Regions from separate parts of the Peribacillus sp. YIM B13482 genome, predicted to be linked through region 2. Evidence: riboswitches for the same ligand, from Rfam matches in the RefSeq annotation. Region 2 holds a riboswitch; each other region holds the start of a gene.

Region 1 (8,050 bases), on a different contig from region 2:
GAATCAAGGATTCTGGAATCCATGGGAGTGGATTATATCGATGAAAGTGAAGTGCTGACTCCTGCCGATGAAGAATATCATATTTTAAAAAGTGATTTCACAGTTCCTTTCGTTTGTGGTTGCCGTGATTTAGGCGAAGCTTCACGCCGTATTGGCGAAGGAGCATCGATGCTTCGTACAAAAGGAGAACCAGGTACGGGTAATATTGTGGAAGCTGTGCGTCATATGAGAAAGGTACAGTCCCAAATTCGTAAAGTGAGCATCATGAGTGATGATGAATTAATGACTGAAGCAAAAAATATCGGTGCCCCTTTCGAAATTTTAAGAGAAATCAAACGGACAGGAAAATTGCCTGTAGTTAACTTTGCTGCTGGCGGAATTGCCACTCCAGCAGATGCAGCGCTTATGATGGAATTGGGAGCAGATGGCGTATTCGTGGGATCTGGTATTTTTAAATCAGAGAATCCAGAAAAATTCGCTTCGGCAATCGTTCAAGCTACTACATATTTCACCGATTATGAGTTGATTGGCCGGTTGTCCAAAGAGTTGGGCAGTGCAATGAAAGGAATTGATATTTCTAAACTAGCTCCAGCAGAACGGATGCAGGAACGTGGATGGTAATATGATAACTATCGGTGTTTTGGGATTACAGGGTGCAGTCGAAGAACACTTGAACCAAATCAAAGCTGCCGGCCAACAAGCAATAATAGTAAAAAAACCCGAACAGTTGCATGAAATCGATGGCTTAATCATTCCAGGCGGAGAAAGCACTACGATGAGAAAGCTAATGGATCGATACGGATTTATGGAACCGATCAAAACTTTCTTCGAACATAAAAAACCTATTTTCGGTACATGTGCGGGGATGGTATTGGCGGCCAAAGAATTGAATGGTGATGAGAAGGCCTATCTTGAACTAATGGACATTTCCGTGAAAAGAAACGGGTTTGGCCGCCAAAGGGATAGTTTCGAGGCCGAACTATCAATCAAAGGACTGGAAGAACCTTTTAAGGCAGTTTTCATCCGGGCGCCATTCGCGGATGGTATTGGAGAAGATGTGGAGATATTGGCTGTTTATGAAGAGAATGTTGTGGCTGCGAGACAAGAACATGTCCTTGTCAGTGCTTTTCATCCAGAATTAACAGGGGATGATCGTTTCATGCAGCTTTTCATAGAAATGGTGAAGACATCCATATTTAAAGAAGAATTGAAAACCTGTTAACCAAAGTAAAAGCTATCCTAATGATAGGACAGCTTTTACTTTTATGCATTATTGACTGAAAGTGATTAAAATAATATATTGCTTGAATTTACTATTCTATAGTTCTATAATAAAAAAAGTAAGTATTTACTTACATTTTTATTTTGGCTTTGAAAGGGGAATGTATATGACAGCAAGAGTTGCAGTTATTACAGGAGGAGCAAGCGGAATTGGCCGAGCAGCATGCTTGAAATTCGCAGAAAAAGGGGACAAGGTCGTTGTTGCGGATTTTAATGATGAAATGGGACAGGAAACCGTTGAACGGATTAAAGCGGATGGCGGAGAGGCCATTTATGTAAAAACGGATGTTTCTAAGCTTGAAGAGGTTGAAGCGTTAATCAATAAAGCGGTGGAAGCATACGGAAGGATCGATATCATGTTTAATAATGCCGGCATCGGGGGCGGTGGGATGATCCTCGATCAAGATATGGAAGGGTACTTCAAAACGATTGGTGTGAACCAGCATGGAGTGGCCTTTGGAATCATGGCAGCGGGACGAAAAATGAAGGAACTAGGTAACAATGGTGTCATTATAAATACAGCCTCTGTGTTTGGCTACTTAGCTTCCCACGGGACTTTCGCCTATCAAGCGTCTAAAGGCGCCGTAAGGATGATGACACAGACAGCTGCTTTGGAATTGGGTGCTTACGGAATACGCGTAGTGGGCATTGCACCAGGGGGTGTTGACACTCCAATCATACAAGGCTATAAGGATATGGGAATCATCGATAAATTGCATGCAAGTCAAATGCGCGGTAAATTAATTAAGCCAGAAGCAATCGCAAATGCTGTCTATCTATTATCTTTGGAAGAAGCGGATGCAATTAATGGAAGTGTAGTCATGGTTGATGATGGCTATGCATCTTTTAAATGATTTTCTATATATGATATTTGGGAATATTGATTTCTATAGATCAAAGGTAATATTGACCGATTAGCACCATCGAGATATCATGGGAAATAGATTGGTGAAACCGGTCTTATCTTTATAAAAGAAGGTTGATATTTTTGAAAAAAGGGCAGCAAACCAAAGAACGAATCATAAATGTAGCCCGGACGCTTTTTGCCACCAAAGGTTTTGACATGACAAGAACGAATGAAATTGCCTCTGCATGCAATGTTTCCGAAGCTACTATTTATAAATACTTTGAAAGCAAAAAAGATTTGCTTCTGGCTACAATTACTCCTAATGAAAAAGAGGAGTCTGAAGACGGGACTAGCCATCTATCTACGGATGATCTTGTGGAGAATCACGTTTGCACCATGATAAACAAAATTCTGGAAAATAAAGAACAATTTTCGATATTATTTCGGGAAACGCAATTCGATCAAGATATTTCAAAGCAATATGTGGATCAGATTTTCAAGCCGAATGCCAAACATGTAGAAATACAAAAAAGAATAGATAGCGGAGAGATACATTATATTTCTGATATTATTCTATTTAATGTAGGGATCATTTCCTTCACATTGGCGTTATCCACTCATTATGAGATTCATCAACAGAAAAAGGAACCATATTTTACTGCTGAGCGAATTAAGAGCATTGCTCAACTTTTGGTTTATGGTATTCATGGGAAAAACAATCATACATAATAAAACGGTCATATTTAAAGGCATGAGCATCAAGTCGTAAATATGACCGTTTTATTTTTGAATGGGTAGCGATCATTCTTATTGACGAAGTCAATTCGTGAATTAAATAAACAGGAGTGTAAAATTTGACTTATATTTTTCAGACTATTACGATAAATACATACTGCACGATATGACATTATGAGGATTTTATCTGGAAATCATGTAACATGGAGGGGATTTATAATGAGCGAAATCGTAATTTTATCAGGAAGTCCAGCGGTTCCATCAAGAACGGACATATCACTAAAACATATTCAATCTTTAGTTGAAAAAGAAGGATTTACCACAACTTATTACTCAATTACGGAATTCTCAGCAGATGATTTATTCCAGGGGAAATATAATAGTGAAGAAATTTTAAAGCTTTCAGAAAAAATTCAAGAAGCTAGAGGAATTATTATTGGTTCACCTGTATATAAGGCCTCTTACACAGGCATATTGAAAGCCTTGATTGATATGCTGCCAGAAGGAGCTTTTAAGGGAAAGCCAGTGCTGCCAATTATGATTGGCGGAAGTAACAGGCATTTATTGGCGATAGACTACGCGCTTAAACCATTAATTTCAATATTGAAAGGCGAGCCGTTGCAGGGCATATATTTTGTGGATAAGGAAATAGATAAACAGAATTCAGAAAACCCGATTAATGATTTGAATTTAGTGGATCGGGTTCAGAGTCAGGTTCAGGAATTTGTAGAAGCGATTCAATTAAGGAATTAATGGCTGCAAGCTATCGACTTCAACAAAAGGACTGGTATTCGAATATTTTTTTAAAAAATAATTCCAGACGTCAATAATAGGCTAATTAATGAAATAGGCGCATTTTTTTGGAGACTTTAACTAAAAAAATGAGTCTATTTTCGTATTTAAATGAACATAAAATCATTAATGGAATAGTGTGTATAAAAATAACAGTTCATCCAGTATATTAAACCAAGTTAATTTATAAGAAAACTCCATTGACAAGGATTAAATTTATGTTAATATTTAAAATAATAAAACTTATCCAGAGCGACGGAGGGAATTGGCCCTTTGAAGTCCAGCAACCTGCATGATATGCAAGGTGCTACATCCAACAAAATGTTGATCATTTTGGAAGATAAGGTAATGAATATTTACCTTGGAATCTTTCCATCATGGAAAGATTTTTGTTTTTCGAAAAAATTATTGGCAAACCATAGCAATGTAAGGTTGTTAGGAATTATATAAATTTAAGAAATTCGTTTAATCAGCCTCTAAAAAAAGATATTCCGGAATTCCTTAAAGGGGGAACAGGTTTGGATAAAGAGAATCAGCTTGCAGAAATATTTGAACGACTTCAAGAAATGCTTAATTCAATGAAATATGGATCCATTACACTTATTGTCCAAGATGGTAAAATCATTCAAATGGAAAGAAATGAAAAACTAAGAATTAAATAAGGTATCTGCTGACTAGAAAAACTAGAGGCGGGTTTAACTGATATAAAAAGAGTATTGGTTAGATTCGTCTCTTTTTCCTAGGATCATATAACTCGAGAAGATTACAACGGGAATTGATCTACAGTTACTCTAACCTGTGAAACATAGAGCAAGTTCTTAGAGGGGGTAATAAAGTTGGCTGCATTAATAAATTATGAAAATTTCAACACCGGGGATTTACCTGCATTTCCTGAAGATAGTGAGACAAAAGGTGCTTTGGAAGTTCTGCAATGGGCGAATGAACAATATGGAAACAAACTCATTTATGCCTGTAGTTTTGGTATTGAAGGCATCGTGCTTACGGATTTATTGGCGAAGGTCAACCCATCGGCAAAAATTGTTTTCCTGGATACAGATGTACATTTCGAGGAAACTTACCAACTGATCGATCAAGTGAAAAAGAGATATCCAAAGCTTTCGATCGAAATGAAGAAACCTGCCTTGACGCTTGAGGAACAAGCAGCGGAATATGGAGATGAATTATGGGTTAGTGATTCCAATAAGTGTTGTAACATCCGGAAAATCACTCCGCTTACTGATGTGCTTTCAACGGCAACAGCCTGGCTTTCTGGACTGCGGAGGGAGCAATCCGAAACAAGGGCGCTGACCGAGTATATCAACAAGGATAATAAGTTCAAATCGATTAAAATATGTCCACTCATTCATTGGACATGGAAAGATGTTTGGCGTTACGCCCACAAAAATGGACTTCCGTATAATATCCTGCATGATAATGGATATCCGAGCATTGGCTGTAAAACGTGTACGGCACCTGCCATCAATGCCGATGACTTACGCTCAGGCCGTTGGCAAGGTGCGCAAAAAACAGAATGCGGATTGCATTTATCTTAAAATAAATAGAAACCATAGGGGGAAATTAGCATGACAATCAGTCTACCGCACGGAGGAACATTAATCGATCTTTGGGAACCAAAATATGATTTTAGTAAAATAACAAAGTCAATCGAAATTGATGAAATAGCATTAAGTGACCTTGAATTGATAGGCACTGGTGCCTACAGTCCGATTAAAGGATTCTTTACGAAAAGTGATTATGAGACAGTTGTCAAGGATATGAGACTTAGCAGCGGCCATGTTTGGAGCATCCCGATTACGCTGCCTTTGACTGAAAAAGCTGCAGAATCTCTTATTATAGGTGAAGAAGTGAAGCTGACTCATGAGGGTGAAACATATGGGGTCCTCTCCGTTTCTGATATTTTCACTCCCGATAAACAATTGGAAGCGACTTTAGTATATCAAACGGATGATGGGGAGCATCCTGGAGTGAGAAATTTATATAACCGCGGGGATGTATATGTCGGCGGAGAAATAAAATTAGTCAAGAGAATAAAGCGTCCGCTATTTCAAGCCCATTATTTGGACCCAGTTGAGACAAGGAAAGCCTTTGCTGAAAAAGGCTGGGAAACCGTTGTCGGATTCCAAACGAGGAACCCTGTTCACCGTGCGCATGAATACATTCAAAAGACAGCTTTGGAGATTGTCGATGGCTTATTCTTAAACCCTCTTGTAGGGGCCACTAAATCCGATGACATTCCGGCAGATGTACGAATGGAGAGCTATAAAGTGCTGCTTGATAAATATTATCCCAAGGATCGTGTCTCTCTTGCCGTTTTCCCTGCTGCCATGCGTTATGCAGGACCAAGAGAAGCCATTTTCCATGCGATGGTCCGTAAAAATTATGGTTGCACCCATTTTATCGTCGGACGTGATCATGCGGGTGTGGGCGATTATTACGGCACATATGATGCTCAAAAAATCTTTGGGAATTTTAACGCGGATGAATTAGGGATCACACTATTATTCTTTGAACATAGTTTTTACTGTAAAGCATGTGGCAATATGGCTTCAGCTAAAACTTGTCCGCATGGAAAGGAAGACCATGTCATCCTTTCCGGAACGAAGGTAAGGGAAATGTTGCGAAATGGAGAAATTCCTCCAGCTACCTTTAGCCGTAAAGAAGTCATCGAGGTGCTGATCGAAGGTCTAAAAAAGAATGAAGTTTATAACTGATTGGACATAAATTGAAGGATCACATGATGAGGGGGATTATTATATGAGTAAAAGTACGAATGTCACTTGGCATGAAACGTCATTGACCAAGGAGCTCCGCCGGAAGCAGAACGGGCATGATAGCACAGTTCTTTGGTTTACAGGACTCTCGGGTTCCGGAAAATCAACGATTGCTAACGCGGTCGCTAAAGAGTTATATAATCGGAATATTCGAAGTTATGTTTTGGATGGTGATAATATCCGCCATGGTTTAAATAAAGATTTAGGTTTTTCTGAAGAGGATCGAACCGAGAATATCAGGCGGATAGGTGAGGTTTCCAAGCTCTTCGTGGATAGTGGGCAGTTCGTATTGACCGCCTTCATATCACCTTTTAGAGCTGATCGGCAGATTGTACGTGATTTACTCGAAGAAGGCGAGTTTATTGAAGTATACATAAAATGTCCGATCGAAGAGTGCGAAGTGCGTGATCCAAAAGGTCTGTATGACAAGGCGCGTAAGGGAATCATTAAAGACTTTACCGGAATCGACTCTCCATACGAAGAACCTGAACAACCGGAAATCATTTTAGAATCCGACCAATACAGCATTGAAGAATGCGTTGAACAGGTAATCGGCTATTTGACAGCAAAGAAAGCGATCTAATCAAGGAGGAAATGTAATGGTTTACGAGAAATTTTGGTCGGAAAATCCACTAATCGCTAAAAATAAAACGGAAATCTGGAAATTGGAAAAAGACGGATTGAAGATATTCGATGATATTCCACATTACGCTGCAAATGGTTTTGATTCCATTCCTAAAGAGAATTGGGATATGTTCAAATGGGCAGGCCTATACCTGCAACGGCCAAAAGAAGCTGGTTACTGGATGATGCGTGTCGTTATTCCCGGAGGTATCCTGACTTATGATCAACAAATGGCACTAGCTAACATCGCTAAAGATTATGGGAGGGATGTATATGATATTACAACCCGTCAAGCCATTCAATTTCACTGGTTGACCATCGAACAAGTCCCGGATATCTTAAGCCGTTTAGAACAGGTTGGACTGACTACGGCCGGTGCATGCGGTGATATCACACGTAATATCATCGGGAATGCATTAGCTGGCATCGACCCTGACGAAATTTTTGATACACGTGAAGTCCTAAATGATGTATTTGAGTATTTCCGCCTTAACGAAGACTATTCGAACCTTCCAAGGAAATATAAAATGTCCATTAGTGCTAATATCCATAATGCTTCGAATGCTGAAATCAACTGTGTTTCATTCAATCCAGCTACAAAAGAAATTGATGGAGTAATGGAAGTTGGCTTTCACGTAAAAGTGGGCGGGGGGCTTTCCTCCGTTCCGATGCTGGCAGAAGAACTTGACTTATTCATTTTACCTGAAAAAACAGTCGAAGTAGCAGCAGCCATCACGACCATATTCCGTGACTTTGGCTACCGTGAAAAGCGTCATCGCTCCCGATTGAAATTCCTTGTGGCTGACTGGGGTCCTGAACAATTCAAGGAAAAATTGCTGGAATACACGGGGCCGCTTCCTGAAAAGGGAGAAAGTGCAGTGAAGGGATGGAATGCAGGTTATTTCTATGGCATCCATAAACAAAAACAAGATGGTCTGAACTATGTTGGAGTCAATATACCAGTTGGTCGTCTAAATCC
Region 2 (8,050 bases):
TGCCTATTTCATTACTGACCGATATATTGACAGAAAGAATCAAAAGGGATTCGAGTGAAGAGTACGGGAATTTTGTCAGATCGCTTAATTCATTGACAGAAAAACAAAAAAACATGGAAGACCTCAAACAATTTGAAAATCATTTTGATAAGTTCCTGCCACAGCTCGATTTAGTGATTTCCACATAAAACCATGAAGAAATCATGAATATGAAAGCGACGCTTTTAGATTTATTCGCTAATGACTTGAGCTTTAAATCCATCTATCTCCTATCCACCGCCTTATCCAATAAAAATGAACTAACACATTTGAGCCAATTTATGTATCCGGTTACTTTTTGGGCACCGGTCATCAAATCGTACGAATTACTTACAAAAGCAGGTTGATCCATTTCAAATAAAAAAAGCTGCTGAATGTCTCACTTCAGCAGCTTTTTCAATTATTCCGCAGGATTTACCGATCAAACGACATACCCTAATATCTTTAGACGATTTTCAACAAAACTCAGCGCATATTGGAATACATCATCACGCTCCGGTTCGTTGAAGATTTCATGATAAAGCTTCGGCCATTCCTTATATTGCTTTTCACTGGCCAGGTTATAATTAAACCACTCACGAACCGCCTTCTTATTCACGATTCGGTCATCTCCGCCCTGCATGACCAAAAGCGGCACATCCTGAAATTCGGGAATCTCTTCAAAAGCATCCTTCATCGCCTGTGCAAGCTCGCGATACCAGCGAATCGAAACCTTCGTGATATATAATGTATCGTTTCTATCGGATTCACGAATTTCCGCACTTCTCGTCGCCATTTCAGGTGTCAATCCGGAATCTACTCTTAACTGAGGCATCATGATGTTCAAACCATGGGAGATGGTTGTCAGGAACTTCCGCGGCTTCGTCACGAGGCCTAAACATGGAGAAGAAAGAATCACCCCTGCAATGTCCCATTCCTCTTCCTGAAGAAGGCGTATCGAAATCAAACCGCCCATGCTATGTCCAAGTAAAAAGACCGGCAACGAATATTCGTAAGCCTCTTCTATCCAGCTTTTCACTTCGTCTAAATATTCATCAAAGGAATCGATATGTCCCCGGTAGGCGCGAGTTGTCATACCCTGCCCAGGAAGGTCGCCCATGACGACATGGTATCCAGCTGAAAGCCACATTTGTGTTAACCACTTATAACGGCCGTGATGTTCCATCGCCCCATGAATGATGACAATTACGCCTTTTGCGTCTCCTTCTGTCTCCCATTTCCACATTCGAAATCCCCCTTTCACTTTTCACTTGTTGTATACGATCCATGATAGTTAAAATAATATATATAAATTATAACCATATTCGTGATTTTCGCCAAAAAAGAAACCTAACAAGTTGTACATTTATATTATAAATAGCCAAGTGTATTTGCATACGGTATATTAAAATAATACATAAAAACATTCACTTCGGAAAGGAAATGATTGAAAATGATTATTTATCCGTTTAAAGGTAAAGAACCTGATATCGCTGAAAGCGCTTATATTGCTGAAAACGCTGTCGTGACAGGTGATGTGAAAATTGGTGAAGAATCGTCAATTTGGTTCAATTCCGTCATACGCGGCGATGTATCCCCAACCATCATTGGGAACAAAGTCAGTATACAGGATAACAGCGTTCTGCACCAAAGCCCAAATAATCCATTGATCATCGAGGATGAAGTAACCATTGGCCATCAGGTCATTTTACATAGCTGTAAAATCCGAAAAGGAGCTTTGATCGGCATGGGCTCGATTGTGCTTGATGCAGCGGAAATCGGCGAAGGGGCTTTTATAGGTGCAGGCAGTCTCGTTCCCCAAGGCAAAGTCATTCCACCGAACATGTTGGCATTCGGACGCCCAGCTAAGGTCATTCGTGAAATCAACGAAGAAGACCGTCAGGATATGGAACGTATCGTACGCGAATATGCTGAAAAAGGGCAATACTACAAAACGGCAGAACGTATAAAATAAACTGAATATAGCGGGAACTTATAGGTACGCACCAAACTTACGAACTCACGAGTATATGAGCCAAATTCACGAGTAAATGAACCAAACTCACGAGTATTCGCACTAAACTCACGAGTAAACGAGCCAATCTCACGAGTATTCGCACTAAACTCACGAGTATATGCACCAAACTCACGAGTATTCGCACTAATCTCACGAGTAAACGCCCAAACTCACGAGTATTCGCACTAAACTCACGAGTAAACGCCCAATCTCACGAGTATTCGCACTAAACTCACGAGTAAACGAGCCAAACTCACGAGTATTCGCACCAATCCATGAGTTTATGCACCAAACTCACGAGTATTCGCAACAATCTCACGGGTATACGCACCAATCTCACGAGTATTCGCACTAATCTCACGGGTATATGCACGTGAGTGGATTTCTATGGGATTTCTTGAATTATTCCCTCTGACGGCAAAATAAGTCAATAAAAAAAAGGTGTCCGCTATAAGCGGGACACCTTTTCATTTATTGATTATGCTTGTGCTTTTAATGTTTCTGCTTTATCTGTGCGTTCCCATGGAAGATCGACATCTGTACGGCCAAAGTGTCCGTATGCAGCTGTTTGTTTGTAAATCGGGCGACGAAGATCAAGCATTTTGATGATACCGGCTGGACGAAGGTCGAAGTTAGCGCGAACTAGGTCAACAAGGACTTCTTCGCTAACAGTACCAGTTCCGAATGTATCAATCGAGATCGATACAGGCTCTGCCACACCAATTGCGTATGCCAATTGAACTTCCGCTTTGTCAGCAAGGCCAGCTGCCACGATGTTTTTCGCAACGTAACGAGCAGCATATGCCGCAGAACGGTCAACTTTAGTAGCATCCTTACCAGAGAATGCACCGCCGCCGTGACGAGCGTATCCGCCATACGTATCAACGATGATTTTACGTCCAGTAAGACCAGCATCCCCTTGAGGTCCGCCAATTACGAAACGGCCAGTCGGGTTGATGAAGTACTTAGTTTCAGCATCGATCAATTCAGCTGGAACAACTGCTTTAATTACATGTTCTTTTAAATCTGCTTGAATTTGTTCAAGCGTAATTTCTGCATCATGTTGTGTAGAGATAACGATCGTATCTACACGTACAGGACGGTTATTCTCATCATACTCCACAGTTACCTGTGTTTTACCATCAGGGCGTAAGTAAGCAAGCGTTTCATCTTTACGAACTTGAGCCAGGCGGAATGAAAGTTTATGTGCCAATGAGATCGGAAGCGGCATAAGCTCTTCAGTTTCATTACAGGCAAATCCGAACATAAGACCTTGGTCCCCTGCACCGATTGCATCGATTTCTTCCTCTGACATGTGTCCTTCACGAGCTTCCAATGCTTTATCGACGCCAGCTGCGATATCGGCAGACTGCTCATCAATTGAACTTAATACAGCACAAGTTTCAGCATCGAAACCGTATTTCGCACGTGTGTAGCCAATTCCTGCAATCGTATCACGAACGATACGCGGAATATCCACGTAAGCGGATGTTGTAATTTCTCCAGCAACAAGTACAAGACCTGTTGTTACACTTGTTTCGCACGCAACACGTGCATTTGCATCCTTAGCAAGGATAGCATCTAAAATGGAATCTGAAATCTGATCACAAATCTTGTCCGGATGGCCCTCTGTAACAGATTCAGAAGTAAATAGACGTTTCTTTGACATCATATTTCCTCCTTGGAAGTTAGTATGTTGTAGGCATAAGCCTGATTTTTTACGGAACTCGTTTCCCTCATTAGTTTCAACTATAGACACAGAATTACTTATTAAAAACACAAAAACCTTCCCTGGCAAATGAGGAAAGGTTTAAAATTCTGTCTTCTATCCTTTCACTCTTATCGTTCAAGGGTTTTTTACCTTGCTCAGGTTAGCACCATCACCACTATTCCTTGAAGAACCATCGCTTTATTTTCGGCGATCGATCTTGGAGTCAAGTTCAATATGGCAGGTTGCTGGGTTTCAAAGGGCCTGTCCCTCCACCAACTCGGGATAAGAGAATCCGTACAATTTAAGATATTATCGTATCTGGTTGGAATTTGTCAATGCTTTTCTAAAAAAGAACATTTCCCCCAGAATGGGGTTCACGTGAAAATACGTGTTGGTTCAACGTCTTTAAAGGGTTTCCAAGCCAGGGCGAATAGAAATAATGAAAATTGCCATTAATAATAGAACATTGAGAAAAAGAATTGGAAAGGCATCATGATTTACCATTCAAAATTAAGATGCTTCCATGAAAGTATATGCGATCATCCTGACTCGGTTCCTTCCCATTTAAATTGATTAATGCGGCCAGTTGAAAATTATCACAAAAAAAAATAAATAGTATAGACTATTTAAATGAATGTGTTATACTAATTGTAATATAAAAACTTAAACAAAGGAAGGTACCTCATATATGAATTCTGTAGATGTTTCTAATGAGTTACACCAATTATTAACAGGAAACAATGTTCAAACTCAACTTTCAGTTCCTCAATTGGTTGAAAAGGTATTGAGCAGAAACGAAGGCGTTTTAACATCAACTGGAGCAGTAAAAGCTGAAACCGGCAAATATACTGGTCGTTCACCTAAAGATAAATATATCGTGGAAGAAGCATCTGTTAAAGATAAAGTCGATTGGGGTTCAGTGAACCGGCCAATTTCCGAAGATGTGTTCAATAAACTATATAATAAAGTAGTTGACTACCTAAAAGCAAAAGAAGAGATTTTTGTTTTCAAAGGTTTCGCTGGTGCAGACGAATCATCACGCCTTCCTATCCAAGTTGTTAATGAATATGCTTGGCATAATCTTTTCGCCCATACTTTGTTCATCCGTCCAAACGAAGAGGAACTAAGAGGTCACGAATCAGAATTCACAATACTTTCGGCACCTAATTTCAAAGCAGATCCAGAAGTGGACGGAACTTCTTCTGAAACTTTCATCATCGTTTCATTTGAACGCCGCACCATCCTTATCGGCGGAACGGAATATGCAGGAGAAATGAAAAAATCGATCTTCTCGATCATGAACTACTTACTTCCAGAGGCTGGAATCCTTCCAATGCATTGCTCTGCTAACGTAGGACGTGAAGGGGACGTCGCTTTATTCTTCGGACTGTCCGGTACAGGTAAAACAACGTTATCCGCAGACACTAATCGTAAACTGATTGGCGATGACGAGCACGGCTGGTCTTCTAACGGTGTTTTCAACATCGAAGGCGGCTGCTATGCTAAAACGATCAACCTTTCACGCGAAAAAGAACCACAAATTTTCGATGCGATCCGTTTCGGTGCCGTATTGGAAAACGTAGTTGTTGATCCTGAAACACGTGAAGCGAACTATGATGATAGTTCATTAACAGAAAACACTCGTGCTGCATACCAAATGCAAGCGATCGATAACATCGTGAGCCCAAGTATCGCAGGACACCCAAATACAATCATTTTCTTAACAGCTGATGCTTCAGGCGTACTGCCTCCAATCAGCAAGCTTTCCAAGGAACAGGCAATGTTCCATTTCCTAAGTGGGTACACAAGTAAATTGGCTGGTACTGAAAGAGGAGTAACTTCACCGGAAGCTACATTTTCAACATGTTTCGGTTCACCATTCTTACCGCTTCCCGCTACACGCTATGCTGAAATGCTTGGAGATAAAATTGACGAGCACAACGCAAAGGTATACCTTGTCAACACTGGATGGACTGGCGGTGCATACGGAACTGGCAGCCGTATGAAACTTGCTTACACTCGTGCGATGGTACAAGCGGCACTTGAAGGCGAATTAGCAAATATCGAGACAACCAAAGACGATATCTTTGGTTTGGATATTCCACTTCATGTTCCTGGTGTTCCTGACGAAGTGCTTCAGCCAATCAAGACTTGGGAAGATCCTGCTGCATATACACAAGCAGCTACAGCTCTTGCTGCCCAATTCCGTGCAAACTTTAAAAAATTCGGAAGCGTTCCAAGTGAAATCGAAGAACTTGGCGGCCCGACAGCATAATAAATTGTACCCAAAAGGACCAAGCCCTTGCTTGGTCCTTTCTTTATAAACTGACTAATCTGAGCAAAAAATCAACCATTACGATCTCACTGCTGTAAAAGCCACATTAGCCTGAAGCGCAAGGCAAACCAAATCTGCTCTTCACATGTCCACATAGGAAGTCATATTTACAGAACATATAGTATTATCCAATCTATATTTTTAAATAAAAACAGCTAAGAAACTGTCTCCTATGTTCCAGCTAGTGGCTATATTCCATTTGTTCAGAAAGCCCGGGGAAAGGTCTCCTGAACCAATCCTATACATCCTGCTGGCCATATAATAAACGAGAAAGTTCGTCATCCTTTTTTCATACTATAAAACCACTCCTCTTGCCCGCCCCACCTCCTCCTAATTAATTTAGACTTTGCTGCAAATAAAAAATTACAGGTTCATCCTATTATTATTTCAAATGATTTTTTAACATGTTGCAAAACTTAAAGGGTGCTGACTGAGTCAACACCCTTTATTCTCTATCCTATCCATTTCCGGCCTTGCAGCAGAATCAGTTGTTTATTAGATAATCATTTTGTTCCTTACTTCTTTCAAATGCTCTGTTTTATATTCGAATACATTGCCTAAGTTGACAATTTGGGTGTTATGTTTATTTGCATCAATGCAATTTCGAGTATCCAAAATTATTTTATGAGCCATCTTATTCGAAAGTTTGTCATAATCCATTTCTTTAAATTCATTATGATCGGTTAAGACAAGAATCAGGTCGGCATCCTTTACAGCGTCTTCGACAGAAACGACTGGCATTTTTCCAGATTGGACATGTGGGTCATGCAAGGATACTTCCACCTGATCCATGCTCATCAGGATATTTACAACATCAATGGCCGGGCTTTCACGGATATCATCTACATTTCCTTTGTAGGCAAGTCCAAAAACCGCTACCTTTGGTTTACGGATACCTTCAAGTAACATCCTGACACAATTGACGATATAATACGGCATAGAAACGTTCGTGTCGCGGGCTAATTTGATGATTCTAGCTGTCTCAGGAGCTTTAGCGACAATGAAATAAGGATCGACCGCGAGACAATGTCCACCTACCCCTGGTCCTGGTTGATGAATATTTACACGTGGATGCTTATTTGCCATTGATATGACATCCAATACATTGATATCCAATTGGAAGCAAACTTTAGCCAACTCATTCGCAAGAGCAATATTCACATCACGGAAGGTATTTTCCATCAACTTGGACATTTCAGCCGTTTTCGCATCCGTACGAATGATTTCCCCTTTAACGAAAGTTTCATAGACAAGGCTTCCTTTGTAGGAGCAGGCTTCTGTAATGCCGCCGACGATTCGGTTATTATGCACCAATTCTTCTAGTATTCTCCCAGGCAAGACACGTTCCGGACAATGTACGAGAAAGATATCTTTCCCGATCGTTAGCCCTGACATCTCAATCAATGGCTTGATATGATCATCCATGCTCCTTGGTGCAATCGTCGATTCAATAATGATGACATTTCCCTTCTGAACAAAAGGAAGAATACTTGAAGTTGCTTGCATAACATAGGTAAGATCACACGATTGGTGTTGATCCTCATTGTTTGGAGTTGGGACCGCAATGATGAAAACATCCGCAGGCTCAGGATTTAAGGCAGCACGAAATCTTTTGGCATCTAGCACTTCATTTAACACTTCTTCTAGTCCAGGTTCTTCAATATGGAGCTTTCCATTATTCAATTTATTAATAACATCAGGATGGATATCCACGCCAACAACATCTACTCCATGTTTTGCGAACATTAAAGATGTTGGAAGTCCTATATAACCTAGTCCCATTGTACATAATTTCATAATAACCACTCCTCATCATATTTTCTTCTAGTATTCTAGTTTTGTTAAGCTGATTGATAGATTTGGATGAAGATTTCTTTCTCTTGCTTCCAATTGTATTTTAGGCGGGCTTTCAGACAGTTGCTGCTCATTTCCGCTCTTTTTTCTGGATGCTTTAATAAATAATTGACTC
Region 3 (8,050 bases), on a different contig from region 2:
TTGAAAATTATTGAATCTTCTTAACAAATCCACAGATCTCGTATAAAAAATCCCCCCTGCTTCCGTAAGCTCAAGTCCCCTTGTATTACGTTCCAAAAGCTGAAAACTAACTTCTTTTTCTAATTTCATTATGGCATTACTTAAGGAAGGTTGAGATATATGCAGTATTTTAGCAGCTTTAGAGTAATTCTTTTCCTGGACAACGGTAGTGAAATAACGTAGTTGGCGAAGATCCATATATTCTCCTTTCTATAGTTTAAAACTATAGATATATTAAAATTTTGTATTGGTAATTATATATTATCTCAATTATAATTTTTAAAAAAGATATTTCAGAATTTTTTTAATAAAGGAGAAATTATGTATAATAAACCGATTTTAGATTATTGGAATGGAAGGGTTGATTCCCATTCTGAAATGGACAGCTTCAGGTACCACCAAAGAGTGCGTTTGTCACCGATTTCGGAATTAAACACCTCTCCCAAAGCATCCAGAACCTTTGGAATGATTGGCTTCAAATGTGATGAAGGCGTCAAAAGAAATAAAGGCAGGATTGGTGCTGCTGAGGGTCCTGATCATATAAGGCAGTCCTTGGCGAAATTACCATGTCATTTATCCTCCCAAACCGAGCTGGTGGATGCTGGAAATGTAATCTGTGAAGGTTCAGAGATGGAGGATGCCCAAGCTCAACTGGGATCAGCTGTTGCCCAGATATTGGAGAGTAAAGCGATTCCTATCATACTTGGCGGAGGACATGAAACCCTTTATGGTCATTATCTTGGGATAAGGAAATACGTTGGACCAAAGGCTAGATTGGGGATTATTAATATTGATGCTCACTTTGATATGAGGCCTTATGAAAAAGAAAGTTCATCAGGAACGATGTTTAAACAGATTTTGGACGAAGATCAAAGTTGTGGATATTTATGTGTCGGAATTCAGAAACAGGGAAATACGAAGGCCCTGTTTAAAACTGCTGAGGGGAGTAAGGTCGACTACATATTGGAAGAAGATTTGTCATTGAACGAAATGAATGAAACCAAGCAGCGGATAAATGAATTCGTTAAAAAAAATGACTTCATCATTCTTACATTATGTACTGACGTTATTGATTCAGCCTACGCACCAGGGGTAAGTGCACCCTCTCCATTTGGACTGAATCCGAAATTGGTCCGTGCGATTATTAGGCATGTCGTATCAAACGAAAAGATCCTCTCCTTTGATATCGCGGAAGTGAATCCTTCGTTGGACGAAAATAATAAAACCGTTACATTGGCAGCACATTTAATAAATGAGGTATTGCTGCATTTTAAATAGTAAATTATACATCTGGGGGCAGACATACGATGAATCTGGAATTAAATCAAATCACAACTTTATTTCTCGCCGTATCACTGTTTTTGGCGGGTGGACTGTTAATAGGAAGAACCCCATCCTTAAAAGGTTTTGCATACCGGCTCCAGTAGTGGGAGGATTATTGTTCGCGATACTTGTGACAATCTTCAGACAGGCTGGATTGATCAATTTAACATTGGATACTACTTTACAAAGCCTTTTCATGCTTACTTTCTTTACAACTGTAGGGTTAGGGGCAAGCTTTAAACTTGTTAAGCTAGGTGGGAAACTGCTCGTCATTTACTGGCTGGCTTGTGGCGCCCTGGCTCTTTTTCAGAGTATGATAGGAGTTTCACTTGCAACCGTACTTGATTTAGAGCCTTTATTAGGAGTAGTAATGGGCCCCATCTCGATGGAAGGAGGCCATGGGGCAGCTACTGCATTTGGCGGGACAATTGAAGATCTTGGGGTTAGTTCCGCTTTATCCATTGGACTTGCAGCAGCAACCTTTGGCTTGGTTGCAGGCGGGTTAGCTGGTGGTCCATCCGTTAAATATTTAATCACTAAGTATAAATTACAGCCATCCGAAGCAGATATTAATGATGAAGTGGCAGCAGCCGTGGAAGCGAACGGAGATTCATCCAAAGGGATCAACGCCCAAAACTTCATGATCCAGATTCTGATCATAACATTCTGTATGGCAGCAGGTTCTTACTTAGGAGAGCTTTTCTCGAGTTCAACCGGTTTTGTTTTGCCAAGCTATGTAGGAGCAATGTTTGTAGCGGTTATCGTTAGAAATATTCTTGATGGTTTTAAAAGAGAAGCTGTGGATATGAAAAGCATCGATCTAATCGGAGACGTAACATTGGGAATTTTTCTAACTATGGCCTTAATGAGCATAAAACTATGGGAAGTGGCCGATTTGGCATTGCCGATGCTTCTAATTGTTTTCGTCCAGGTATTTTTCATAGTACTTCTTGGTACATTGGTATTATTCAGATTACTAGGTAAGAATTATGATGCAGCTGTCATGGTTGGTGGCTTTATCGGACATGGATTAGGGGCAACACCCAACGCAATGGCAAATATGTCCGCCATTACAGGTCAATTTGGTCCTTCGAGAAGGGCATTTCTTATCGTACCGATCGTAGGGGCATTCCTCATCGACCTTTTTGCTATCCCTATTATCATTACCAGTATAAATTTGTTGAAGTGAAAAACCTTCTGACCAGACTGTCTTTGATTTTATTCATGGACAGTCTTTTTTATCTATATGTTATTTTGAATGCAAATGGAAGATTACAAGCTTCCTTTACTATGAAATGAGGGTCTCGGATTGCTTCGGGTGATTAATCTTAAGGGTAATCAAGTTTAATGGAGCCACTGTACAGGCTCCTCATTAGTGGATTAACCACGACTCTGCTAAAGGTCAATAATGATACTTGTAGGTTTTTGGTTTATAATAACAACCATCTAGCCTTATGAGGGGGAATCCTATGAATGAATATAATGTAACGGTCAGGAATGGCAGTACATTAATTTTGTCGGAAATCATTAAAGCTGAAGATGAAAGAGAGGTCCTTGGAACACTTTTGATTTCCAGTGAATTATTCAATCAACCATTTACCGACATCAGGATTTTAGAACGCTAATTTGTACCTGCCCGTTCCATTTGTTACACTGTAATAAATCTTAAAACGGTAGGCGATATTATGTGCGGACGTTTCACCCTTTTCACTGACATTGAAGAAATAAAAGACCGGTTCGATATTCAAGGATCATTTGATGAAGAATACCAATTCAGTTACAATATTGCACCTTCCCACTCCGTGCTATCCGTCATTAATGACGGGGCTAGGAATCGACTTGGATATCTTCGGTGGGGACTCATTCCTTTTTGGGCAAAAGATGAAAAAGTGGGCTACAAAATGATCAATGCCAGAGCGGAATCCATTGCTGAGAAGGCAAGCTTCAAGAATGCGTATAAGAAGAAACGATGCTTGATAATCGCTGATTCCTTTTATGAGTGGAAGAAGGAACCCGAGCGAAAAATACCCATGCGAATAAAGCTTAAGAATCATGCTCCATTTGGTATGGCCGGTCTCTGGGAATCCTGGAAATCTCCAGAGGGCATCAACATTTATTCGTGCTCAGTTATAACGACCGTTCCTAATGAGCTAATGACCAGCATTCATGATCGTATGCCTGTCATCCTAAAACCTGAAGATGAAAAAGATTGGTTGAATCCATCCATTAATGATCCTGCATATCTGCAGCAGTATTTAAAATCATTCGATCCTGAACAGATGGAAGCATTTGAGGTTTCGACTGATGTGAACTCAACTAAAAATAATTCACCTAACCTGATACAACAAATTTGCTGAGAGGTCCTTTCTTTAGACCTCTTTTTATTTTTAGTTCCTCCCTGATAAAAGACAGGGGTTGGATCATAGTTTAACAAGTAAATCATTATTGAAAAAAACTTATTTACTGCACCTGTAAAAGGCCCTTTATTATATTAAGGTCCACATGTGAAATACTTTAAAACTAAACCTTGCGAAAATACATAAAATGCTGTACTCTTATATTTGCTTTTCAATATGGCTTTCGATGTCACTTTCACAAACTCAGTTGGTTTCGGCGAGTTTCCAGTCTGGTACTTTTCTGGTAGATATCGTAATATTTGATAAATTATATAATTTAGATCTTCTTATCAAGAGAGACGGAGGGACTGGCCCGAAGATGTCTCGGCAGCAGACTTAATAGGAGTGCTGTGCCAAATCCAGCAGGCTAATTTTTGCCTGAAAGATAAGGGGGGCGTTTTTTTATAAATTAAAAGACCTCTTCTTGTTGTTTAAAGGAAGAGGTCTTTTTTTATGCCGACAGTTTTAAGCTGTTGATTCCATTAGTGGGCATATCAGGTTATTATTAGCGTTATTTGCAAAAACTGTTAAAAGAATAAGGGCTGTGACACATGTCATGGGAAAAATAAAAAGAGGTGTTCATCATGAGTGCAAACAATAAAGGGAATCCTTGGGCATTGATCCCATTTGTCGTTTTTTTAATTTTATTTATAGGTTCCGGAATCATCACTAAAGATTTTTATTCATTTCCGGTGATTGTAGCGATTTCTATTGCATCGGCAGCTGCATTGGCAATGAATCGGAAAGAGACTTTCAATCAAAAGGTTGAAATCTTCTGTAAAGGTGCCGGGGACTCCAATATTATGTTAATGGTTATCATTTTCCTTTTGGCAGGCGCTTTTGCCAAAGTTGCAAATGGCATGGGGGCAGTTGAATCAACAGTGAATCTTGCCTTAGCTGTTTTTCCGCAAAATCTATTAATGGTAGGGATTTTCATTATTGCTTGTTTTATTTCTTTATCTATGGGGACAAGCATGGGAACGATTGTTGCCCTAGCACCTATTGGGGTTGGAATTAGTGAGCAAACAGATATTTCGCTTGCCCTTTCAATGGCGGCCGTTATTGGTGGTGCGATGTTTGGTGATAATCTATCCTTCATTTCGGATACGACAATCGCTGCAGTTCGAACACAGGGAACGAAAATGAAGGATAAGTTTAAAGTGAATTTTTTCATCGTTTTACCTGCGGCCATCATCACATGTGCCATCCTAGGAATTTTAACGATGGGTGAACAAGCCGACATTTCCCAACATGCTTATAATTGGGTGAAGATCCTTCCATATCTTTGTGTATTGATCACTGCATTGGCAGGAGTCAATGTGTTCCTGGTCCTTTCCATCGGAATTGTATTTGCCGGAATTATCGGCTTGGCTGATGGAAGTTATCAACCGTTGGGTGTCATTCAAAAGGTTGGGGAAGGAATGGCGGAAATGTATGAAATCTCCTTCCTTGCCATTTTAATTGCAGGTATGGTAGCTGTAATCAAACATAATGGTGGCATCGATTATTTACTCCACCTTGTGACCAGAAATAGCAAATCAAAAAAAGGAGCGGAATTCAGCATTGCCGGGCTTGTTGGTTTGACGAACCTTTCAACGGCAAATAACACGATTTCGATTATCATTGCCGGGCCACTTGCCAAAAATATTGCCGAGAAGTATGGGATTGATCCACGTAAATCGGCGAGCTTGCTTGACGTTTTTGCCTGTTGCATCCAAGGGTTGATTCCATATGGGGCACAGCTCCTTGTTGCAGCAGGGGTAGCAAAGATTTCCCCTATAAGCATCTTGCCATATTCTTATTACCCAATACTTATTGGAATTTGTGGAATTATTGCCATCTTGATTGGTTTTCCACGGTTTCAGCCGGGAAATGATGAAGCGAAGAAACGTACTTCTTAAAATGAGAATAATTTTGAAACAACACCCTGAATCATTGATTCAGGGTGTTGTTATGCATTACCATAAAATTGCCGTTTGGCAACGATATGCGACCAAAAATATTTTGGTATGAAAAAAGATATTTATGAATAAGGTTATTAGTTTAAACTAATAAAAATAAGCCTGAACCATTTATTCTGGTTCAGGCTTATTTTCTTTTGTAACGAAAATTTCTTTATAAGACCGATAATTTCTTGTTTCAAGAGAGTTTTTTGCATAGGTGTTATTTAGCTAAACAGGAGCTTTGTTTAATGACGAACTGGAAAGAGTGATATGTTTGAATAAAAAACTTTTCACTTTATCTTTAATAGATTTGCCTTTACTTTCCCCTCTTTACGGTCAGTTGTTGAGGCTTTTTTCTAGTTGATAATGAAAATAAGAGCAGGTGAATTGGACAAATTAAGACCTGATTTACAAAACCTTAACATTGGATTAATGTGGGGTTTATATTGATAAATTATGATAGAACCGTAATAAACAGTAATAAACCTTAAAAATTCCACATTAAGATTGGCTTTTTATTGAGAGCAGGTATAAAAGCTAGAAAGAGAATTTAATAGATAGGATGAGAAAAGGGGCTATATAGCATGAGTTTCATTGCGATAGATTTAGACGGAACATTATTAAACGACCAGAATGAAATTAGTGATGAAAATATAAAGGCGATTCAATATGCCCAAGAAAGAGGCTTTGAAGTAGTTATTTCAACAGGACGGGCTTATTTTGACGTTCAAACAATTTGTGAAAAAGCCGGGATTTCCCCATTTGTAATCGGGACAAATGGCGCAACTATTCATTCCAAAAGCGGAAAGTGCATTTCTTCTATTACGATAACTAAAGATTGTGTCGAATCTATTCTCCAATGGTTAGATGAACGGAATTATTATTTCGAAGTGTTTACTGATAAAGCCATTTATACTCTTAAAAAGGGAAGAGAACATTTCCATAATGAGATTAAAAGTTTGAAAAGCGCCGATTTGAATACAGATATGAAAGAATTAGTTGAAGTAGCGGAAAGGCAATTTGACCAGTTTGGATATGTTTTAGTTGAAAACTATCATGATATCTTAAAACAGGAGGAAGAATTCTATAACATATTAGCATGTTCTTTTGATAAAAAGAAATTAGAGGGAGCATGGAACCAATTCAAACAGTTTGATGAGTTGATGGTTGTTTCATCTGCTGATCACAACATTGAAATTACTAGTAAAAGAGCTTCAAAAGGAATGGCCCTTGAAAAATTGGCTTTTTTGATGAATGGCTCCTTAGATCAGGCTATGGCAATCGGGGACAGCAACAATGATTTATCCATGTTCCAGAAAGTTGGATACAGCGTAGCGATGGGAAATGCGAAAGATGTCATAAAAGCTGTTTGTACAACGACAACCATGAAAAATGATGAGAATGGGGTAGCTTATGCGATTTATCGATATATGGAGAACTTCGTGGTTCAAAAATAAGTGTCAATGCCGAAGGAGCAAGCGATAAAATGGCATGGATATATATCACATAATGGCAGGACTTTTGGAAATCGTCTGTTTATGAGGGGGGATTGTTTATGGCAGTAGCAAAAAAGCAGGTCAAAAAATGGTTTACCTTATGTATCTTAATTTTGGGAGGAGGAACAATATTTAAATTGTCATCCTTAAAAGATGCTTTTTACGTTCCGATGCAAAAATATTTTCACCTTTCACATACCCAAATAGGTTTAGCATTATCTGTATATGCTATTATACAAATGTTTGGTTATGTAGTCTCCATTTATATCACTGATAGATTTTCTAAAAGGAAGCTAATTCCGATTGGATTGATTGGTGTAGGTGCAACTGGGATTTATTTATCTACTATACCAAGTTATTATGGAATTTTAGCTTCTTGGGGAGTAATGGCTTTATTTACAGAGATTACTTTTTGGCCAGTATTGATAAAAACCGTTAAATTGCTTGGAGACTCCGACGAACAAGGCAGGATGTTTGGATTTCTTGAGGCTGGTCGTGGTGTTGTAGATACAATCGTTGCATTCTCTGCTCTAGGTATATTTATTTGGTTAGGATCTGAGTCATTAGGTTTCAGAGCCGCAATTTTATTCTTTGCCTTGATTACAATTATTGTTGGTATTATTAGTTATTTCTTTATAGAGGACGATATCATTGAAACGTTTGATAAGGGTGGAGAAGAAATTAGTAAAAATAAAGTAGCTTTGAAAGGTGCGATTCAAGCTATTAAAACTCCCATACTGTGGTTTTCCTCATTTACAATATTTTGCGTTTATACGGTTTACGCAGGCTTAACTTACTTTATTCCGTTCTTGCAAGAAATTTATGGAATGCCGGTAGCATTATTAGGTGTATA
Region 4 (8,050 bases), on a different contig from region 2:
TCAATAGTCCGTGTTCGGAACTGACAGCCTTGGCTCCCGTATTCATAAGCATGAAACAACCTGTTCCATACGTATTTTTTGCCATTCCTTCATTAAAACAAGCTTGGCCAAATAATGCCGCCTGTTGGTCACCGGCTGCTCCTGCGATTGGAATCGACTGGCCGAAGAAATGATATTCAATCGTATGGGCATACACTTCGGAAGAAGGTCTAACCTCTGGCAGCATCGACTTCGGCACAGTCAATATCTCCAGCAGTTCTTCGTCCCATTTCAGTTCATGGATATTATACATCAATGTCCGGGATGCATTGGAATAGTCCGTTACGTGAGCTTTGCCTCCTGAAAGCTTCCAGATCAGCCAAGTATCGATGGTACCGAATAACAGCTTGCCTTCATCTGCCCTTTGTCGTGCCCCTTCCACATTATCGAGGATCCATTTCACTTTCGTTCCGGAAAAATAAGCATCTATCAACAATCCCGTTTTATCCCGGAATAGATCATTAAGTCCCTTCTCCTTCAAATCATCACAGATTTCACTTGTTTGCCTTGACTGCCATACAATCGCATTATAAACAGGGGTACCTGTTTCCTTATCCCAAACGACTGCCGTTTCACGCTGATTGGTTATTCCGATACCGGCAATTTGCTCTGGCTTTACACCTGATTCCGATAGTACACCAGCAATTACCGCTAAAATTGATCCCCAAATCTCATTGGCGTTATGCTCGACCCAGCCTGGTTTAGGGAAATGCTGCGTGAATTCCTTTTGAGAGGAATGGACGATTTCCCCCTTTTCGTTAAATAAAATCGCCCGCGAACTCGTTGTTCCTTGATCCAATGATAAGATATATTTTTCCATACTGTGTTTCCCCCCTTTTTTAATTTAACTAGCCATGTTGCTAATTTCTAACTCACTTGATTGCTTTTTGCCAAAAGTATATGCTAACACCAATATTATCAGACTTGCTCCTAAAACAGCCCAAAAGGCTGTCGTCAATTCACCTAAAAAGACCGCTTTATAGAAGACAGCTCCAAGTGCTCCACCGACAATCGGACCAACAACCGGAATCCAAGCATATCCCCAATTTGATTTTCCCTTACCCGGTATTGGCAGCAGGAAGTGAGCAATACGAGGTCCAAGGTCACGGGCAGGGTTTATGGCATAGCCTGTCGTTCCTCCTAGCGACATCCCGATGACAACAATCAATAAACCGACAGCAAATGGGTTCAGACCTTCTGTAAACTCGCCGGCTCCAATAAACAATAAGCCAAGAACAAGGATGAACGTACCAATCATTTCACTTAATAGATTTGAAAAAGTATGTGGGATAGCCGGTGAGGTTGAAAACACACCAAGCTTTGTACCTGGATCCTCCGTAGCTTTCCAGTGTGGTAAATAATGCAGGAATACAAGAGTCGCACCTATAATTGCCCCTATCATTTGGGCCATGATGTACCCTGGCACATCAGCCCAAGGAAAATCTCCATTGATAGCTAATGCTACTGTAACAGCCGGGTTTAAATGTGCCCCGCTTATGGACCCCACTGCAAAAACACCCATTGTAACAGCCAATCCCCACGCAATCGTGATAACGATCCAGCCGGCATCTTTTGCATAAGAACCCTTTAAGGATGAACCAGCCCCAATACCTGCTCCGAATAAAACTAAAATCATCGTGCCTACCACTTCTCCCCAAAATGGAGTCATGAATAAAACCCCTCCCCTGATAAATTTTTAAACCATGCCAACAAATAAAAGGAGATCCACAGCAGAACTATCTTCATAAAATAAATTATGAATAGATCTGTTGTGAATCTCCTAGTCTCCGTCACATATATTAACTTATAATTTACAATATACTAGTTTGTGAAAACGCTGTCAATTATTTCACGAGGAATTATTCTATTTTTCTGTATTTTTTTTCAACTTCCTCGTTCGACCCCATTAAACGATATCCCATAATTCAGTTTTGGAAGTGGTGATTGACGACGCTCCAGCATCAAGGGCGTTCAGGACTTCATCCGAAGTACGTATGAGGCCGCCTGCAAAAATCGGTGTCTGCAATCGTTCCTTCACCTCTTTTATCATCCATGGCATGGCGCCTGGCAATACTTCGATATAGTCCGGCTTGGTTTTCTGCACCAGCTTATAACTTTTCTCCAGAGCATGTGAATCTATTAAAAAGATTCGCTGGATGGCAATGACCCCCTTTTGCTTCGCCTTCAATATAACGTTTGATTTTGTTGAAATCAGCCCATATGGATGATATTCCTGACAAATGAATTCTGTCGCGTACTCATCACTTCTTATGCCATGGATCAAATCGACATGATAAATCATTTTCTTATTATGCTGCTTTGCCATCATACTTACGTTTTTCAATTGTGATATATGCAAATCAAGAAACACACCTATTTCATAGGAACTTTCTAAAAATCTTTCGAAATCCTTCATGCTTGCTGAAGCAGGCAAAATCTTCTGGTCCATTATTCCCCCCCTTATCTCCTGGAAAACTATAAGTAATTTAGTATATTTTATAGAGCTTGATTTATCAAACACATTGTGAGGTATGGCATTTCAACCTACCCTTACACTATCATACCTGGCATCCCCTTTAAATATTGTGGCTAAAAACGATCCATCATATTGAAAGTTTCATTTTCAATGCACCTTCGACCAGCTCATACGATTTAATTGTGCCAACGGGGATTTTTCTCACGATGTTCCAAGCATTAACATTCATTTTGATCGTTCTATTTTCGAATTCAAAAAATGGCGGTTTGTTAAATATCCTTTGGTTAATGAAATTCCTGTCAATAGGCTCCATTTCCACTAATTCAAATGAAATCGTTCTTTTTTCCACGTGAACCGGTTTTAATGTAATCCGGAAAGCCACATTTTTCTTAAACATCATTTTTTTCACTTCCGTCGTTCCGGAAAGCACTATATGCTTTGGTGTAATCTCGACTTTAATAACCTGATCATATGATTTCATTCTTAAGATTTTCTCTATCATGGCTTCAGTTACCGTTATCGGTATGCCATTTTTGAATGGACTGAATGTACTCATCCTTGCATTCCCCTCCTGCCGCTCATATGAAACGTCGGTTATAGCATATGCCGGGTTCCCTGATGTAGTTAACATTTCAACCCATATTAATAATCGGTATATTCGAAATCTTCCACCTTCATTACTTGACCTTTATAAAAACTACCTGTATAGTCTTAATTAATTTAATAGACAACTCTTATCCAGAGAGGTGGAGGGACTGGCCCTTTGATGCCTCAGCAACAGACTGATCATGTACTGTGCTAATTCCAGAAGTGTAGAAACTTGAAGATAAGAAGAGTATATAGCTTTGCTGCCAACACCTCTTCTTATTTTTAAGAAGAGGTGTTTTATTTTTAGGCTCTTTTCGTAAAGATTGTTGTTTTTAAAACGAAACTATTTAAGGTTGATTGGAGCGGAAGTGCGAGACTCCTGCGGGAGCAGCGGGACAGGTGAGACCCCACAGGCGTTTACGCCGAGGAGGCTCACCGCCCGCCCCGCGGAAAGCGAGCATCTGGAGGGGAAATCAACCACAACTCACTACCTGATAAATAGCAACAGAGTATGTGAAAACAGCCTATTTTTAAAAGGAAAGAAGGAATGCAACATGTCAATCACATTAACGAAGGCACCATTCAGGGCCGATCACGTCGGAAGTTTATTAAGACCAGAACGTTTACATATTGCCAGGAAGCAATTTAAGGAAGGTACCATTTCAGCAGAGCGGCTTCGTGAAGTTGAAACCGAAGAAATCAATCGGATTGTCGAAAAACAAATTGAAGTTGGATTGGAGGCCGTGACGGATGGTGAGTTCAGACGAACATGGTGGCACTTTGACTTCCTCGAACATTTAAATGGCATCGAGGGATATGTGACTGAAAAAGGTCTCACATTCGATGGTGTCGAAACAGAGAGATATAACGTCCGCAATACCGGGAAGGTTTCATTCAATCCCGAACATCCCTTCATTCGTGATTTCATTGAATTGAACAAAATCGTGAACGGACGCGCCGTTGCCAAGCAAACCATTCCCAGTCCGAATCAATTATTTGCTGTAGGCATTCATAATGAAGACATCTACCCTGATATTGAAGACTATGCTAATGATATCATCAAAGCGTATCAGCATGCTTTGAAGGCTTTTTATGAAGCAGGTGTACGTTATCTTCAATTGGATGATGTATATATAGCCAGACTTTCAGCTCCAGATTTCCAGTTCAAAGATGGAAAATATACGAGGGAACAGTTAATCGATCTTGCACTTCGCGTAATTAATGGCGCATTGGAAGGCAAACCAGAAGACCTTGTCGTCACTACACACCTATGTCGTGGGAACTACCAGTCGACTTGGGCGTTTGAAGGAAGCTATGCCCGTATCGCCCCAACTTTATTGGCAAAAGAAACAGTGGATGGATTTTTCTTGGAATATGATGATCAACGCTCAGGAGATTTCAAGCCATTGGAATACATTCCAAATGGCGGTGCACGGGTCGTACTGGGTGTCGTCACTTCAAAAAATGGAGAAATCGAAGACAAGGAAGCTGTTAAGGCACGCATTGAAGAAGCCTCGCACTTCGTTCCTCTCGAACAATTATGCTTAAGTCCGCAATGCGGATTCGCCTCCACCCATCACGGCAACAAGCTGACCGAAGAACAGCAATGGGAAAAGCTGAAATTCGTCGTTGATGTAGCAAAAGAAGTATGGAAATGATTTTTTAGCGGAGACTTTAATTCTGATTTACAGGATTTGAACAACCTAATCGGCCCGCACTGATAAGGGAGCCGATTAGGTTCTTGCAATAATACATTTCCATTCCTTTAATGACTCTTTAGATAACGGTATCAAGTTTTGCTATTTATGAAACTAACGATGAATGATAAAACCATTTGACATATCGATAATTCTCGATATAATGAAATGTATGAAAACAATCGAGATATTTAAAGCATTATCCAATGAATCCAGGTTGCAAATCTTACAATGGCTCAAGGCGCCTGAACTCCACTTCACCCCTCATGAGGGAATAGACATGAAGGAAACCGGCGTTTGCGTAAGTCAGATTACGGAAAAATTAAACATGACCCAGTCCACGGCCTCTCAATACCTCTCGATGCTTCTTAGAGCAGGATTGATTAAAACGGAGCGGATAGGAAAGTTTACGTATTACAAACGAGATGAAGAGGCAATCTCAAAAATTACTGATTTCTTGAAAGAAGAAGTATGAAAATGAACCTGATCCGTACATTAGAGGGTTGGGTTCATTTTTCTCTCTAACATTTCGATATTTCGCGATATGTTTATTTTTTATTCATACATATTAACATATAACGATATGTCTTTATATAAAATTAATAATCATTAATGAGGAGTGAATCTATTTTGCTTAATACATGGAAAATTTACATGTTAGCGATTATCAGTTTTTTAGTAGGAACATCCGAATTCATCATATCCGGAATTTTGGATAAGATTGCGGATTCTCTTGGAGTGACCCTTGCTGCCGCAGGACAGCTCATTACAATTTTCTCCCTTGTCTACGCAATCGGTACACCCATTCTCATGGCTTTGACAGCAAGTTTAGACAGACGAAGATTAATGTTGTATTCCCTTGGACTATTCGTAGTGGCCAATCTGCTTGCCTTTCTATTACCAGGCTTTGGACCTTTTCTATTTGCACGCATAATCATGGCACTTGGTGCAGGATTGGTTGTAGTCACCGCTCTGAATATTGCCGCTCAGCTTGCTCCGCCAAATAAACAAGCAAGTTCTATTGCGACAGTTGTCATGGGGTTTACAGCTTCCCTTATCATTGGCGTACCTCTCGGAAGAATCATGACAGATGCATTCGGGTGGAAATCCGTCTTTGGCGGAATCGCCCTATTCGGCCTGATTGCCATGATCGTTTTATTCTTTACCATTCCTCCTACCAAAGGGGATAAACCAGTACCACTTCTCCAGCAGCTGGCCCTTCTTAAAAAAAGGAAAGTTGCCCTTGGATTATCGATAACCTTCTTCTGGCTTGGCGGATACTCGATAGCTTATACCTATCTATCCCCTTACTTGCTATCCGTATCAGGGATAAGTGACTCTCTACTTAGCACGGCCTTGCTTATATTCGGTATCGCAAGCTTGATCGGATCAAAGTTTGGCGGTTATAGTACGGATCGATGGGGTGTATCATTTACACTAATTGGCGGTATGGCGCTGCATATTATGATGATCATCATGTTATCCATCGTTACGAATTCATTGATGGGCGTTTTGATAATCCTTACATTATGGTCGTTCGCAGCATGGTCATCAGGGCCGACACAGCAATATCATTTAGCGACCCTTGAACCTGAATCATCAGGAGTCATGCTCGGTCTGAATCAGTCGATGATGCAATTGGCCATGGCGGCAGGTGCTGGAATTGGCGGTGTTGCTGTAGAACAAGTATCCCTTGCTTCCATAACCTGGATCGGTGCAACAGGGGTTGCCATTGCCATGGTCATAGTTCTGGTCCTTTCAAGTTCATCGTCAAGCAGTAAAATAGCACAATCCATAAAATCCTAGACCGTTATATAAACATTCATCATAAGGCTAGATTTTAGCCTTATGATAAATCCTAAAGCTGAAAGCAAACAAAAAAGGAACGGTCAACTAGCACGTCCCCTTTTTACTTGCAGCTATCATCATCATCCATTTTCTTCACAAATATATCATCCGTCACCCTATCTTCCAGCTTGTTCCTCAAGGCCAATTCCGCAGCCTTTCCATCACTAGGCGACCCGTCCGCGAAATACATCGGAAACAAGGAGAAAAACATAATATAGAAGGAAAAATAGATGAATTGATACCAGATCACCGAGCTGTCCAGGATATTCTGATACACTAAGCTATATATGATCAGCATGCTGACTAAATTAAAGATAGCCCCCCCTAAATATATCAGCGTATTCGTCAATCGATTATCATGTTTTAATCCCTTGAACTCGCAGGTCCCATTCCAAAAATAATATTTCCTCACCTCTATGTTCCGAAAGGCGAAAAGTTTATTACCACAACCGATCAAGATCTTCTTTTCTGATCCCCCAAAGATCGTAACAAAGAAAATATGCCCGCTCAAATGTATCAGCGTAACGATTGGCATGATCAAAAAAAAGGAAAATAGAAATTTAATGATATCAGAGAGACCAAACATGTTTAAGCAACCCTCCTTACCAGGATGCTACTCTGATACCCTGCCCACATTAGTTATAACTAGTAAATTTTCACAGCAGGTATGTGTGGATTTCCATAATGATAAGAGAACAATTTCTTCATCCACCAACTTAAATTTGACTGTTTCCAATCCGACCGGACTCCTACTTAATTCGTCCTATCTCCGTTTAATTCGTCCTATCTCCTATTTTTCGGCCTTTAATATGAGCCTATTGATAAACAAATAAAAGCCGGACAATTTAATTGTCCGGCTGATTTTACTTTACGCTTGTTCATTCATATTTTTTGTCAAAGTCAAATTCAACTTCATCAAGTTTAACGAATTTAGTTTTTCTTACCAGTTTATAGCCAAGCCAAAGGCCAAGGAAAAGCGGGATTCCCAGGTATGCAGCTATCACACTGCCCCAATCGATCTGGTCTGAGAAAAAGGCTTGGATATTTTGGGACAGGATGACGATCATGCCAATTAAAATGGCGAAGATCGGTCCAATCGGGAACCATAATGCCTTATATGGAAGCTTCTCCAAAGAATTGCCTTGAGCGATGAATGCTTTGCGGAAACGGTAATGGCTGATGGAAATGCCGAGCCAAAAGATAAATCCTGTTATTCCAATCGCATTCATTAACCAAATATACACTTTACCATCACCGAATACGGAAGCTAAAAAGGCTAGCATTCCGATGGAGCACGTCAAAATCATTCCTGCAACCGGTACGCCGCGTTTATTAAGTTTTGCAAAAATGCGCGGTGCTTGTCCATCTTTTGCCATTGAATATAACATACGCGTAGATGCAT

What was found. Region 2 has a riboswitch for S-adenosylmethionine ahead of metK (methionine adenosyltransferase). Riboswitches for the same ligand answer to the same signal wherever they lie in the genome.
Region 1: linked by a shared signal. The riboswitch ahead of ACFX4L_RS17535 (YezD family protein) and the one ahead of metK (methionine adenosyltransferase) in region 2 are both predicted to bind S-adenosylmethionine.
Region 3: linked by a shared signal. The riboswitch ahead of ACFX4L_RS21675 (Na+/H+ antiporter NhaC family protein) and the one ahead of metK (methionine adenosyltransferase) in region 2 are both predicted to bind S-adenosylmethionine.
Region 4: linked by a shared signal. The riboswitch ahead of ACFX4L_RS12925 (5-methyltetrahydropteroyltriglutamate--homocysteine S-methyltransferase) and the one ahead of metK (methionine adenosyltransferase) in region 2 are both predicted to bind S-adenosylmethionine.

What each region holds. Positions count from the first base shown of each region.
Region 1 covers NZ_JBHZPF010000039.1:29,875-37,924, forward strand. Annotated here, with positions in the region: gene pdxS (pyridoxal 5'-phosphate synthase lyase subunit PdxS) at 1-621, shown strand, start outside; gene pdxT (pyridoxal 5'-phosphate synthase glutaminase subunit PdxT) at 623-1,222, shown strand; gene ACFX4L_RS17520 (SDR family NAD(P)-dependent oxidoreductase) at 1,389-2,135, shown strand; gene ACFX4L_RS17525 (TetR/AcrR family transcriptional regulator) at 2,270-2,857, shown strand; gene ssuE (NADPH-dependent FMN reductase) at 3,083-3,616, shown strand; SAM riboswitch class I at 3,896-4,002, shown strand; gene ACFX4L_RS17535 (YezD family protein) at 4,201-4,317, shown strand; gene ACFX4L_RS17540 (phosphoadenylyl-sulfate reductase) at 4,504-5,208, shown strand; gene sat (sulfate adenylyltransferase) at 5,239-6,387, shown strand; gene cysC (adenylyl-sulfate kinase) at 6,431-7,030, shown strand; gene ACFX4L_RS17555 (nitrite/sulfite reductase) at 7,047-8,050, shown strand, end outside.
Region 2 covers NZ_JBHZPF010000036.1:33,373-41,422, reverse strand. Annotated here, with positions in the region: gene ACFX4L_RS16870 (hypothetical protein) at 1-188, shown strand, start outside; gene ACFX4L_RS16865 (hypothetical protein) at 204-386, shown strand; gene ACFX4L_RS16860 (alpha/beta hydrolase) at 461-1,264, opposite strand; gene ACFX4L_RS16855 (gamma carbonic anhydrase) at 1,475-1,993, shown strand; gene metK (methionine adenosyltransferase) at 2,514-3,707, opposite strand; SAM riboswitch class I at 3,872-4,035, opposite strand; gene pckA (phosphoenolpyruvate carboxykinase (ATP)) at 4,435-6,021, shown strand; gene ACFX4L_RS16840 (nucleotide sugar dehydrogenase) at 6,577-7,878, opposite strand; gene ACFX4L_RS16835 (glycosyltransferase) at 7,923-8,050, opposite strand, start outside.
Region 3 covers NZ_JBHZPF010000061.1:8,616-16,665, reverse strand. Annotated here, with positions in the region: gene ACFX4L_RS21700 (LysR family transcriptional regulator) at 1-237, opposite strand, end outside; gene hutG (formimidoylglutamase) at 361-1,317, shown strand; partial or broken gene gltS (sodium/glutamate symporter) at 1,347-2,551, shown strand; gene ACFX4L_RS21685 (hypothetical protein) at 2,832-2,987, shown strand; gene ACFX4L_RS21680 (SOS response-associated peptidase) at 3,048-3,719, shown strand; SAM riboswitch class I at 4,043-4,150, shown strand; gene ACFX4L_RS21675 (Na+/H+ antiporter NhaC family protein) at 4,343-5,659, shown strand; gene ACFX4L_RS21670 (Cof-type HAD-IIB family hydrolase) at 6,286-7,158, shown strand; gene ACFX4L_RS21665 (MFS transporter) at 7,257-8,050, shown strand, end outside.
Region 4 covers NZ_JBHZPF010000023.1:24,462-32,511, forward strand. Annotated here, with positions in the region: gene glpK (glycerol kinase GlpK) at 1-859, opposite strand, end outside; gene ACFX4L_RS12910 (MIP/aquaporin family protein) at 884-1,708, opposite strand; gene ACFX4L_RS12915 (glycerol-3-phosphate responsive antiterminator) at 1,946-2,488, opposite strand; gene ACFX4L_RS12920 (hypothetical protein) at 2,643-3,071, opposite strand; SAM riboswitch class I at 3,247-3,348, shown strand; gene ACFX4L_RS12925 (5-methyltetrahydropteroyltriglutamate--homocysteine S-methyltransferase) at 3,658-4,761, shown strand; gene ACFX4L_RS12930 (ArsR/SmtB family transcription factor) at 4,973-5,275, shown strand; gene ACFX4L_RS12935 (MFS transporter) at 5,431-6,606, shown strand; gene ACFX4L_RS12940 (hypothetical protein) at 6,710-7,234, opposite strand; gene ACFX4L_RS12945 (amino acid permease) at 7,527-8,050, opposite strand, start outside.